DNA from 3 places in the Microcystis flos-aquae FACHB-1344 genome. Region 1 is predicted to be linked to each of the others. Evidence: predicted binding sites of a transcription regulator. Region 1 holds the regulator's gene; each other region holds the start of a gene.
The links. Region 1 encodes NtcA, which controls nitrogen genes in cyanobacteria. Its sites were predicted from a motif close to TTTGTANCNNNNGNTACAAA; they were not measured.
Positions count from the first base shown of each region.

Region 2: the regulator NtcA is predicted to act here: its motif matches at 1,474-1,493, upstream of H6G48_RS04590 (DUF4278 domain-containing protein).
Region 3: the regulator NtcA is predicted to act here: its motif matches at 1,839-1,858, upstream of H6G48_RS22500 (DUF3155 domain-containing protein).

Region 1 covers NZ_JACJSW010000123.1:1,765-5,047, reverse strand. The annotation lists gene H6G48_RS10280 (Uma2 family endonuclease) at 1-333, shown strand, start outside; gene H6G48_RS10275 (DUF3084 domain-containing protein) at 347-1,834, opposite strand; gene ntcA (global nitrogen regulator NtcA) at 1,842-2,519, opposite strand; gene fabI (enoyl-ACP reductase FabI) at 2,734-3,283, shown strand, end outside.
Region 2 covers NZ_JACJSW010000060.1:30,020-33,302, reverse strand. The annotation lists gene H6G48_RS04605 (AI-2E family transporter) at 1-542, opposite strand, end outside; gene H6G48_RS04600 (hypothetical protein) at 564-737, opposite strand; gene H6G48_RS04595 (FHA domain-containing protein) at 1,029-1,430, shown strand; gene H6G48_RS04590 (DUF4278 domain-containing protein) at 1,585-1,977, shown strand; gene H6G48_RS04585 (hypothetical protein) at 2,501-2,830, shown strand; gene H6G48_RS04580 (hypothetical protein) at 2,956-3,283, shown strand, end outside.
Region 3 covers NZ_JACJSW010000216.1:41,717-44,999, forward strand. The annotation lists gene H6G48_RS22495 (S8 family serine peptidase) at 1-1,343, shown strand, start outside; gene H6G48_RS22500 (DUF3155 domain-containing protein) at 1,491-1,811, opposite strand; gene H6G48_RS22505 (GAF domain-containing sensor histidine kinase) at 2,199-3,283, shown strand, end outside.

The sequences.
Region 1 (3,283 bases):
TTAATGATTATTGCCGGGGAACCATTATTTAGTGATAATCGCAACGATGAAATTTTAAATCCCTGCCTAATTATCGAAGTTTTATCTCCTTCCACCTCTGGTTATGATCGGGGTGATAAATTTCGTTATTATCGTTCTATACCCCAATTAAACCAATATCTTCTCGTCAGTCAAGGGGAGATACTAATAGAATCCTATAGCAAAACCTCAGAAAATAATTGGTTATTACAAGAATACACCCCAGCCAGGGGAATTATATCTCTAGATTCTTTAGGAATTAGCTTAAATCTTGCTGATATTTACGAAGGAATTGATTTTAGTCTCAACTCCTAACTTTAGCTATCTTTTAAGAGGACGTACTAAAAACAATTTTACCATCTTTTACCGCTACCAAACGCAAAGTTAAAGGTCCAGCCGTATTAGTTTTACTAGCAGCAATCGCCTCAAGTGTCTCGATAGAATTACCCGACTTTTTGACTTGACCAATAAAGTTAACTACCGTAGTTAATAAACCATCTTCCACCTGAATTGACCCTAAAACTCCCGCACTTCTAGCGCGAAATTGAGCCGAAGCTAAGAGTAAATCTAACCGCTTTTGTAGGTCTTCTTCTGTCATATTTTGGGGATCAATGGAAACGGCAGCGATTACCTGTTTCTCCTCAAAAACTCTTTGATTGGGAACCACATCAGCAAAGACACGAATCTCGGTTTCTCCTAAGACATAATTACCTGCTGAAAGGATTCTCACCACATATTCTTTACCGTCCTGTAATTGTTGACTTAACTGTTCTACCTGTGCTTTTGTGATCTTAACTAAACGCTGGTCAAAATTAGGCTGATTCGGTTGGGTGGCACGGATAGCATTCATATTCGCTTCTCGCAATAACTTATCAATAACAGTGACAATAGCTTGGGGATCAACAATACGAAAAGCTCCAAAAGATAACACCTGTCCCCGGAAAATAGCGATTTGTTTTTCTCGCAATTCTTGATAGGTTTGATAGTATTGCTCTAAAACTTCCACTTCCCGCTTAAGAAAAGCCATTTGGGTTTCTAAATCTTTTAATTTTCCCTCGCGCTGTTCCAAAGCCAAATTTTTATCCACAATCGAGCGATCGAGTTCTCCAATGCGTTGATCCCGGCGATCAATTTCTAGCTGTAGGGTTTTTTGTTGGGTTTCCAACTGTTGAAGTTGCGCTTGTCTGATTGTTAATAAATTTTGTTGATTAGCCAACTCTTTATCTCTAACTTGAACGGTGGTTTGTAGTTGATTGATTTGACTAGAAAGAATTGATTTTTGTTGGAACAATTGATCCCGTTGACTGATTAACTGTGCCTTTTGATTAGTTAAAATAACTCGTTCATTATTTAAATTAGCCACTTCCTTCCGAAACTTTTCTAACTGTCCCGAAACTAATCGCAAACGTTGACGAGAAGCTTGATAATTTTTGTTAAGAACCTCTAGACGTTTCTGCACAGCTATCTGTTCACTTTTAGCCGTTTTTAACGCCTTTTCCACCTGATTTTTTTGTTCGGTGGTTTTTCTTACCTGACTTTCCAAATCCTTAATAGCGGCACGACGTTCATTTAAAAGACGATCCAGTTCAAAAACCCCTTGACGCAGGGATTTACTAGAAGCAAACAAGACAATTAAAGTCGAGCCGGCGATAAAAATTCCCGTTACAATCGTCATTAAAGTTGCGGTTTGTTTCGGACGCAGATTAAATAAACGCATCCTTTTCTTACCGATACGGCTCCCTATGCGATCGCCAATCACCGCTATCAGACCACCTAAAACCACGATGGCCAAAACCAAAATATAAGCGCTAGTCATCCAGAATTTAAGTAAATTGTTGACTGAGAGCGACGGGATTATGGACGGTAATTTTCTTCTTGTAAATTGAGACCATTTCTTGATCCCGCAGCTCTCCCAATAAACGGGTGACAGTGACGCGGGTAGAACCGATCGCCTCTGCGATCGCTTGGTGAGACAATTTTAGATCAACCCGGATACCATCGGTGGTGGGAACCCCAAAATCACGACAGAGAATCAATAAAAAACTGACCAAACGGGAACCCATATCCCGGTGAGCCAAGGTTTCGATCATCATTTCCGTTTGCAGAATGCGCGAGGACAACCCCTGCAGCATCAACATTGATAAATCGGGATTATTGCGGAGGGACCTTTCTACCTGATCGATCGGGGCCGAGAGTAATTCTACCGGAGTAAAAGCCACGGCATGATAAAAACGATCCGATCGCTGGCCGGTGAGTAAGGATAGCACACCAAAGACGCTATTTTCCCGCAGTAGAGCCACGGTAATTTCTTCTCCCGCTTCATAGACTCGCGACAACTTAACGGCTCCTTTCAGCAAAAAATAGACTCTTTCGGCGGGATCTCCCGGGAAAAAGATCGTTTTGCCACGCTCGAACAATTCCACCACCGGGGGGAAATTGCCGCTGCCGATTCGACGGAACACATCTGCTAGGGGTTTGTCTTGTATTAGGGATAAGTCCATCTCACATCCAAAAAAGGGGAAAATTGTTTTTATTATGCAACGAGTTTCACCTCTATTAAACATAACCGCTCCCTAAACTGGGAAAAGTTTTGGGCGCTTTTTGCCAGACAATGGGGGAGGGGTGATCATTGCTGCCCCGTTATCTGTATCCCTATTATACCGAATCTCGCTGGGGTCGGCTATTGGGGAGATTTTTGTAAGAGAAACGAGAACTATGTTAGATTTAACGGGAAAAAACGCCCTAGTGACAGGAATTGCCAATAATCGCTCGATCGCTTGGGGAATTGCCCAACAACTCCATCAAGCTGGTGCGAATATCGGTGTCACCTATCTCCCCGACGAAAAAGGCCGCTTTGAGAAAAAGGTGCGAGAATTGGCCGATGAACTTAATCCCGCTTTTTATGTCCCCTGCGATGTCCAAAATGACCAACAGGTAGAAGATACTTTCGCTACAGTGGCGGAAAAATGGGGCAAACTGGATATTTTGATTCACTGTCTCGCTTTTGCCGATAAAGAGGGTTTAACGGGCGATTTTACCGCCATCCCTCGGGAAGCTTTCACTAAATCCCTAGATATTAGCACTTTTTCCCTAACCCGTCTAGCTCGATCGGCTAAACCTTTGATGACGGAAGGGGGAAGTATTATCACTCTTACCTATCTCGGTGGTGTCAAGGTAATTCCTAACTATAATTTAATGGGGGTGGCAAAAGCTGGTTTAGAAATGAGTGTTCGCTATTTAGCCGCCGAATTAGGTGGCCAAAAGA
Region 2 (3,283 bases), on a different contig from region 1:
CGGTAGAAAGCAGGAAATAAACGCAGAAAACAACGGTAGTAAGCGGCAGGATCGGCGAGAATCATCAAGCCCAGGGCAACAATTAGCAGTAAGCTGAGGATAATGCCGAAAGTACCGTAAAAAATGCTTAAACCCCGGCCAGCAATTTGGTTAATCAGGGGTTGTAATTGAGCGAGCAGTGTTTTAAAGTCAGGTAAGACAGTGGCCAGACTAGGATCGAGATAATCCTCAAGACTATGGACTTGTCCCCAGAGTCTTTCTATAGCTTGGGGTAATAAACTAAATAATTGGCGAAATTGTTGGACTAAAGCGGGTATAATCCCCACAAACATACCGATAATACCAATAAAGAAGCCAAAAAGAGTGATAATTAGGGCGTAGGAACGCTTGAGGTGATGACGCTGCCACCAAGTCACAGCCAAATTTAAAATCTGAGCCAGAAGAATCGCCATCAATAATAATAAGAGAATCTGTCGAATCTGCCAGAGAATCAACAGACAAAAGACTAACAGAACTAAACCGAGGCTGCTGCCAAAAGTCATGATGAGTAAGGAGAAAAATTCCTAATCAGTTATTGTCCGTCTCCAGAGGGCAAAAACCGTGAGCAGAAAAGGAGTAAAAACCAGAATTAAAGTGTTAAGAGGACTGGGAGCGATCGATAATAAAGGGGCAAGATATTTAATTCCCAGGGCAATCAAAGCCGATATCAAGATTATTTTTATAATAAAGCCGCTCATAGATCAATGTTTAGGTGACACCAGCACTATCTTATCCCTGAAGAGGTTAAAAATTGCTCAAAATGTGGAAATCATACCCCATCAGTTTTATTAATACTAGGGCGAAGGGGCTAGATTTTCTGGGGGAGGTCGGTTCTGAGGGAACGGGAAAGTGTGAGACAATGGAAAGAAAAGGCTTGGTCAATTAACTAGAGATATTCATTGCTAGGACTTAAGACTTAATGGCAAGGATGAATCTTGACAGCAAGATTTACCCTGTCCACCGCCCCTATCGTGCCGCAAATAGTCACCGTGATCACTTTAACTCTTTTACACCCCAGTCAAGCCACGCCCCTACAACATTGGCAATTTGACAATGATCAATCAACCATTCTCATCGGCAGGGCGCTGGATAATCATGTAGTTCTCTATAGTGCTGTGGTTTCGAGGCGGCACTTAGAAATCCGCCATAATGATGATCACGATGATTGGGAATTGGAAAATTTAGGGGCAAATGGGACGTTTGTCAATGGCAAACCGATCGAGAAAACCGCCGTCGTCGATGGTATGGTGGTTCGTTTAGCCACCTCTGGCCCGCAAATTCAAATTCGTCTCATCGATGAGGACGAGCAACCAAAATTAATCCTCAAACCCCTAGAGGCTCCTTTGGTGGGCGACCAAACCCAGCCAGAAAAGGATACTATCGCCAGCTAGAAAATATTAAATTTTTATAAAGTTTTTTCAATTTCCCTAACAAAATGTAAAAATAGATACAGAATAATAAATAAGATCTTTTCATTTGTTGTCCCTATATAGGGACGACAAGGGGGATTAAAGTCACTTTAAAGCATTGCAGGGAGTCGGTGATATGACGTTAGCCTATCGAGGAGTTAAGTACGAAAGGGATTCTCTCCCCTTGGAGATGAAGACTGGAGATATCGGCGGTAAATACCGAGGTCAAGACTGGAATCACCATTATCCTCGCCATATGCTCCAATTAGAACCGAAACTGCATCGTCAGTATCGTGGAGTTGCCTACAGCACCCGTCCTCATCTTGCTGGGCAAGTCACCCCAAACACTTGTCCGTTGCCCGTTGTCAAACCCCCTGTTGTTGTCCAAGAGGAAACCCTTTCTAGCATCCATCTGAACAATATTCGTCGTCGTCTGGAACGTCGTTTACAAATCGCTCAAGAGAATGGTGACGAAACCCTCGTTAATCTCTTGAAAAAAGAATCCCAAGACTTAGCCTTAAACTGCTAAATTAGCAGTTTTTTTACCACTTTCCCCCCGGTTTTGCTGGGGGGAATATTTTTGGGCGCAAAAATGCCTAAATCTTCCCCCCGCTCACTCCCAGGGCCGGCACTTTTTGATTTTAAAAAAGCCTCAAGATATTATCCAACAAGATTTTTAGATTTATGCAGCCAACCCCAATTAGATTTGGGTAAAATTTAGGCAAAAAATCTTTTTTTTCCTTGTCCAAAGTCGAAAAATGTTAAGAATTGTGTGCGATTGCCCTGTAGTCCATCCCGAAACAAGCTATAGTGCTGGAAAGGTCAAATTGGAAAAATTTGGCTTTAAACCCTATCTGCGTAAGAACTTCAGGAGTTTGCGTCCAGTAGTCTGTTAGTATTACATAACTTTAACTCAGGCTCTGTAAGACTTTTAGCTATAGCTAGTACAGATATACATAGAAGTCCAGTCATAAATTTGCCGAAAATTCCTCCCAATAGTTCCTTCAACTTTCCTACACTTTTAAAGAATTATCTTTCTTTTCTGTCTTTCGATGTTTGCTAATATCGGTGATAGTAACAAATTAATAGCTGATTTGGCGGATTCTAATGTCCTAACAAAAATCGGTCAATGGACGATAGTTTGGGGTTCTGTTATTTATGATCACGATCCCAAAAGTCAAGTCTGGGACAATATTATGTGCGTCGCTAAAGGTCAAAATCTAACAACAAATAATCCTCAATATGTAGTGGCGATTGCAGCGACAAATCCTCAGTCTGTATTTGACTGGTTACAGGAGGATGTTAATACCCACAATATGGTTCTCTGGTCTAGCACAAACCCAGAACAAGGTCATATTTCTGAGGGAACAAATACGGGATAAAAATTTTGCAAGGAATGAAAAATTCAAGCAATTTATCACTCTTATAATTCCTGACTCAGGAAATACAAAAACAGCCCAAACAACCAAGATCACCATCGGAAAATCTGAACTGGAAAATAAACACCATGAAATTAGAAGACATCATTCAACAAAACCTCGTTAAACCCATTGATTCCTTAGCAGGAGACTCCGAACTTTGCCGAGAAGTTCAGACCCGTTTGCAAGTTCTCGGATTGCTTCCTGCTAATGGTGTTGATGGCATTTATGGACCCCAAACAAAACAAGCCTTTGAGCAATTCAAACAAAAAATCAAAGAAGGCGAATTGGATACCTTGGGAGCATCTTCGGCGAAATTTTTACTAGAACTTAAAGAATTACCAGGGGGTAATAATTTAATCTCCAAAGCTCAAGCCGAATCTATCTACAGTAATGTCATTAGCGATGGACAATTAG
Region 3 (3,283 bases), on a different contig from region 1:
GCAGCACTAACTATGACTTAAGTTTAGCTGCCACTGCGGGGAGTCCTGATAACGCTGGCAATACCTTAGCAACGGCGCGTGATATCACCATTGGAGCGACTCCCACCAGCTACAGTGATTTTGTTGGTTCTACAGACACCAATGATTACTATCGTTTCAGTTTAGGCAACAGTAGCGACTTTAGCCTCAATTTAACGGGATTAAGTGCCGATGCCGATGTGTCCTTATTAGATAGTAATGGCAATGAGATTACTAGCTCCACTAATGGCAGTAACATCAGTGAGAGTATTACTGGTCAACTGAATGCGGGTACTTACTATGTCTGGGTTTATCCCTGGAGTGGCAGCACTAACTATAACTTAACCCTGTCGGCGACCACAGCCACAGTTGTACCCGGATATAGTGCCACTTCAGGATACGGTTTAGTTAATGCCGCAGCAGCCGTCGCCGGAGCCTTGAATCAAAGTACTTTTGCCAATGTTCCCACTTTTGGTGGTGCTAATGACTGGGGGGTTAACTTAGTTAATGCTCCGGAAGCTTGGGCAAGAGGTTATACAGGACAAGGAATCGTCGTTGCTGTACTAGATACAGGAGTTGACCGCAATCATGCCGACTTAGCGGGCAATATTTGGACGAATGCGGGCGAAATTGCCAATGATGGGCTTGATAACGATGGCAACGGTTACGTTGATGACGTTTATGGCTGGAACTTTGCCAATGGCAATAATAACACTTTAGATGGCAACCGCCATGGTACTCATGTGGCGGGAACCATTGCTGCCGGTAATAATGGTTTCGGAGCCACTGGTGTGGCCTACAATTCCAGAATTATGCCGGTGAAAGTTTTGAGCGATTCCGGTAGTGGCAGCTATAGTGGCGTTGCCCAAGGAATTCGCTACGCCGTGGACAACGGTGCCGATGTGATTAATATGAGTTTGGGCGGTGGTAGCACTAACAGTGCAGTTCAATCGGCCCTCCAGTATGCCAGCAGTCGCGGTGTTATCGTGGTTATGGCCGCCGGTAATGCGGGGGCAGCTCAACCCGGTTATCCCGCTTTCAATGCCACCTCTTGGGGTCTTGCCGTAGGTGCCGTTAATAGTTCTAACCAGATGGCTTCCTTCTCCAATCGTGCTGGCTCCAATTCTTCGATGAGCTATGTCACCGCTCCAGGCGTGCAAGTGTATTCTACTATCCCTAATGGTGGCTATGGTTTCTTGAGTGGAACCTCCATGGCAACACCCCATGTGGCCGGAGTGGTGGCCCTAATGTTGAGTGCCAATCCTAATCTGACCGATGCTCAAGTACGTCAAATTATTACGGCCACAGCAGGTAATGTCGCCTAAAACTTGGCTGTTTTTCAGCCTCAGATTTCTTACCTTCAGCCATCAGCGAAAAGCTGATGGCTGATTCCTAGATCTCAGACAAAAAAAACTCGTTTACTTTTGCGTAAACGAGTTTACTTTCCATGATACGATTAATAGTCCTGGGAATTATTTGGCAACTGCTACCGGTGCTTTGACGGGCTGGGGCTGGGGCTGCAGGTCGCGCAAACTTGGGAAAAGGAAGTGGTTTTCCTCCACATATTGCGCTCCAAACAGTCCTTTTTCAGCCCAGAAATAGCGATCGGTTGTATGCTCGTTACGCTTAACAATCAATAAAGCTGGTGGGCTAATGCCTATAGCTTGAATATACTTACGCGCCGCAGTTACGGGTTTATCTTCGCCACTTTCAATACTATACTGGGGTATAAGTTCAAGTATCTTACGTCCTTCTTGACGACGGCGACTTTTACGTTTCCGTTTTCTGGCCAACCCAATTACCTCCTGTTTTGGCTAATCGTTGTAATGATAGTTACAAAAGCCGTAGCAATTGTATCCGTTCTAGACCAAGAAATCAAGTGTCTCTCACAAAGCCAATTACAGACAAGTTTGACTAGAAGCTAGACTGAGACTAGGTTTAAGTTTTTGTTACAAAAACACACCCACAAATATCGATACAAAACTTATTATTCTTAAACTTTTTTTAATATATACCGTGATCCACCCCGAAAATAGTGCTAAACCCTTGTCCTAATTGCTTTTTGCTGGCTGCCCTCGACTCAAGAGGAGGGTCATTCTCCCCTATGTAAACTGGGAAACAAAACTCGCAACCCTAGCTGTATCTAGGTTTTCTGATTTTTTACTTTTTACTTTCTTGGTATGCCCTTCTCCTCCCCCTCCCGGACTCCCCTGAGTGATGATTTTATTGCCCTGTGTCAGGCACAGATGGAACTTTTGCGAGAGCAAATGGAAACGGACAGAAGTGCGGTTTATTTAACTGAACCTTTATCGAGTAATTTAATCCCAGTCGTTGTTTATCCGCCTTTTAACCCCCCTTCTCCCCAAAAAAAGCGGCTTTCCTTACAACCGGGGCAACCGGCGGCAGACTTGTTAACTGCGGTTAAGTTAGAAGATTTATCCCACCTCTGGGGTAATCAGGAGACCGTCAGCAGTCATCGCTTGTTTTTACCCTTAATGTATGAAGAGGGCATGATCGGATTATTGGTGACAACCAGAGAAAAACGACCTTGGCAAAGTTGGGAATTAACCCGGATGGAAAAAATCACCCAAACCCTCGCTTTGGCCTGTGTACTCGATCGCCAATTAGGAGAAGAACGTTATTATCGACAATGGCAACGTCAGCGCCTCGATACCTTTCTCCATCAAATCCGCAATCCCCTCACCGCTTTAAAAACCTTTGGTAAACTTCTGCTCAAAAGGCTTTTAGCCGAAGAAGGTAACGATCCCGCCATTACTGGTATCCTGAGGGAAAGCGATCGAGTTCGGGACTTAATCGCCGAATTTGAGGCACAAATTCAGCAAGAAAGCGAAAATTACCCCACCGTCGATATTCCTCTCCTGCAAGCGCAATCTTCCCCCACCGCCTTTCTCTTGCCTGCTGGCAGCGGCCAACTAACTCCGATCGATCTCCATGATCTTCTCGATCCGCTGCTCCTTTCGGCCCAGGCCGTAGCCAAAGAGAGAAATCTCAGTCTAGAAACGATTCACGGGGAAGACATACCACTTATTTGCGCCAATATCCCCGGTTTGCGGGAAGTATTCAGCAATTTAATTGATAATGCCCTCAAATATACTCCTGCTGGCGGAAAAGTCACCGTCGAGGTGCAGAATGTTAAGAATAGTGTAGAAATTGTTTTTAAAGACACGGGTTATGGTATATCGAGGAGCGATCAAGAAAGAATTTTTCAACGTCACTACCGGGGAGTGCAAGCAGGGGGAGATAT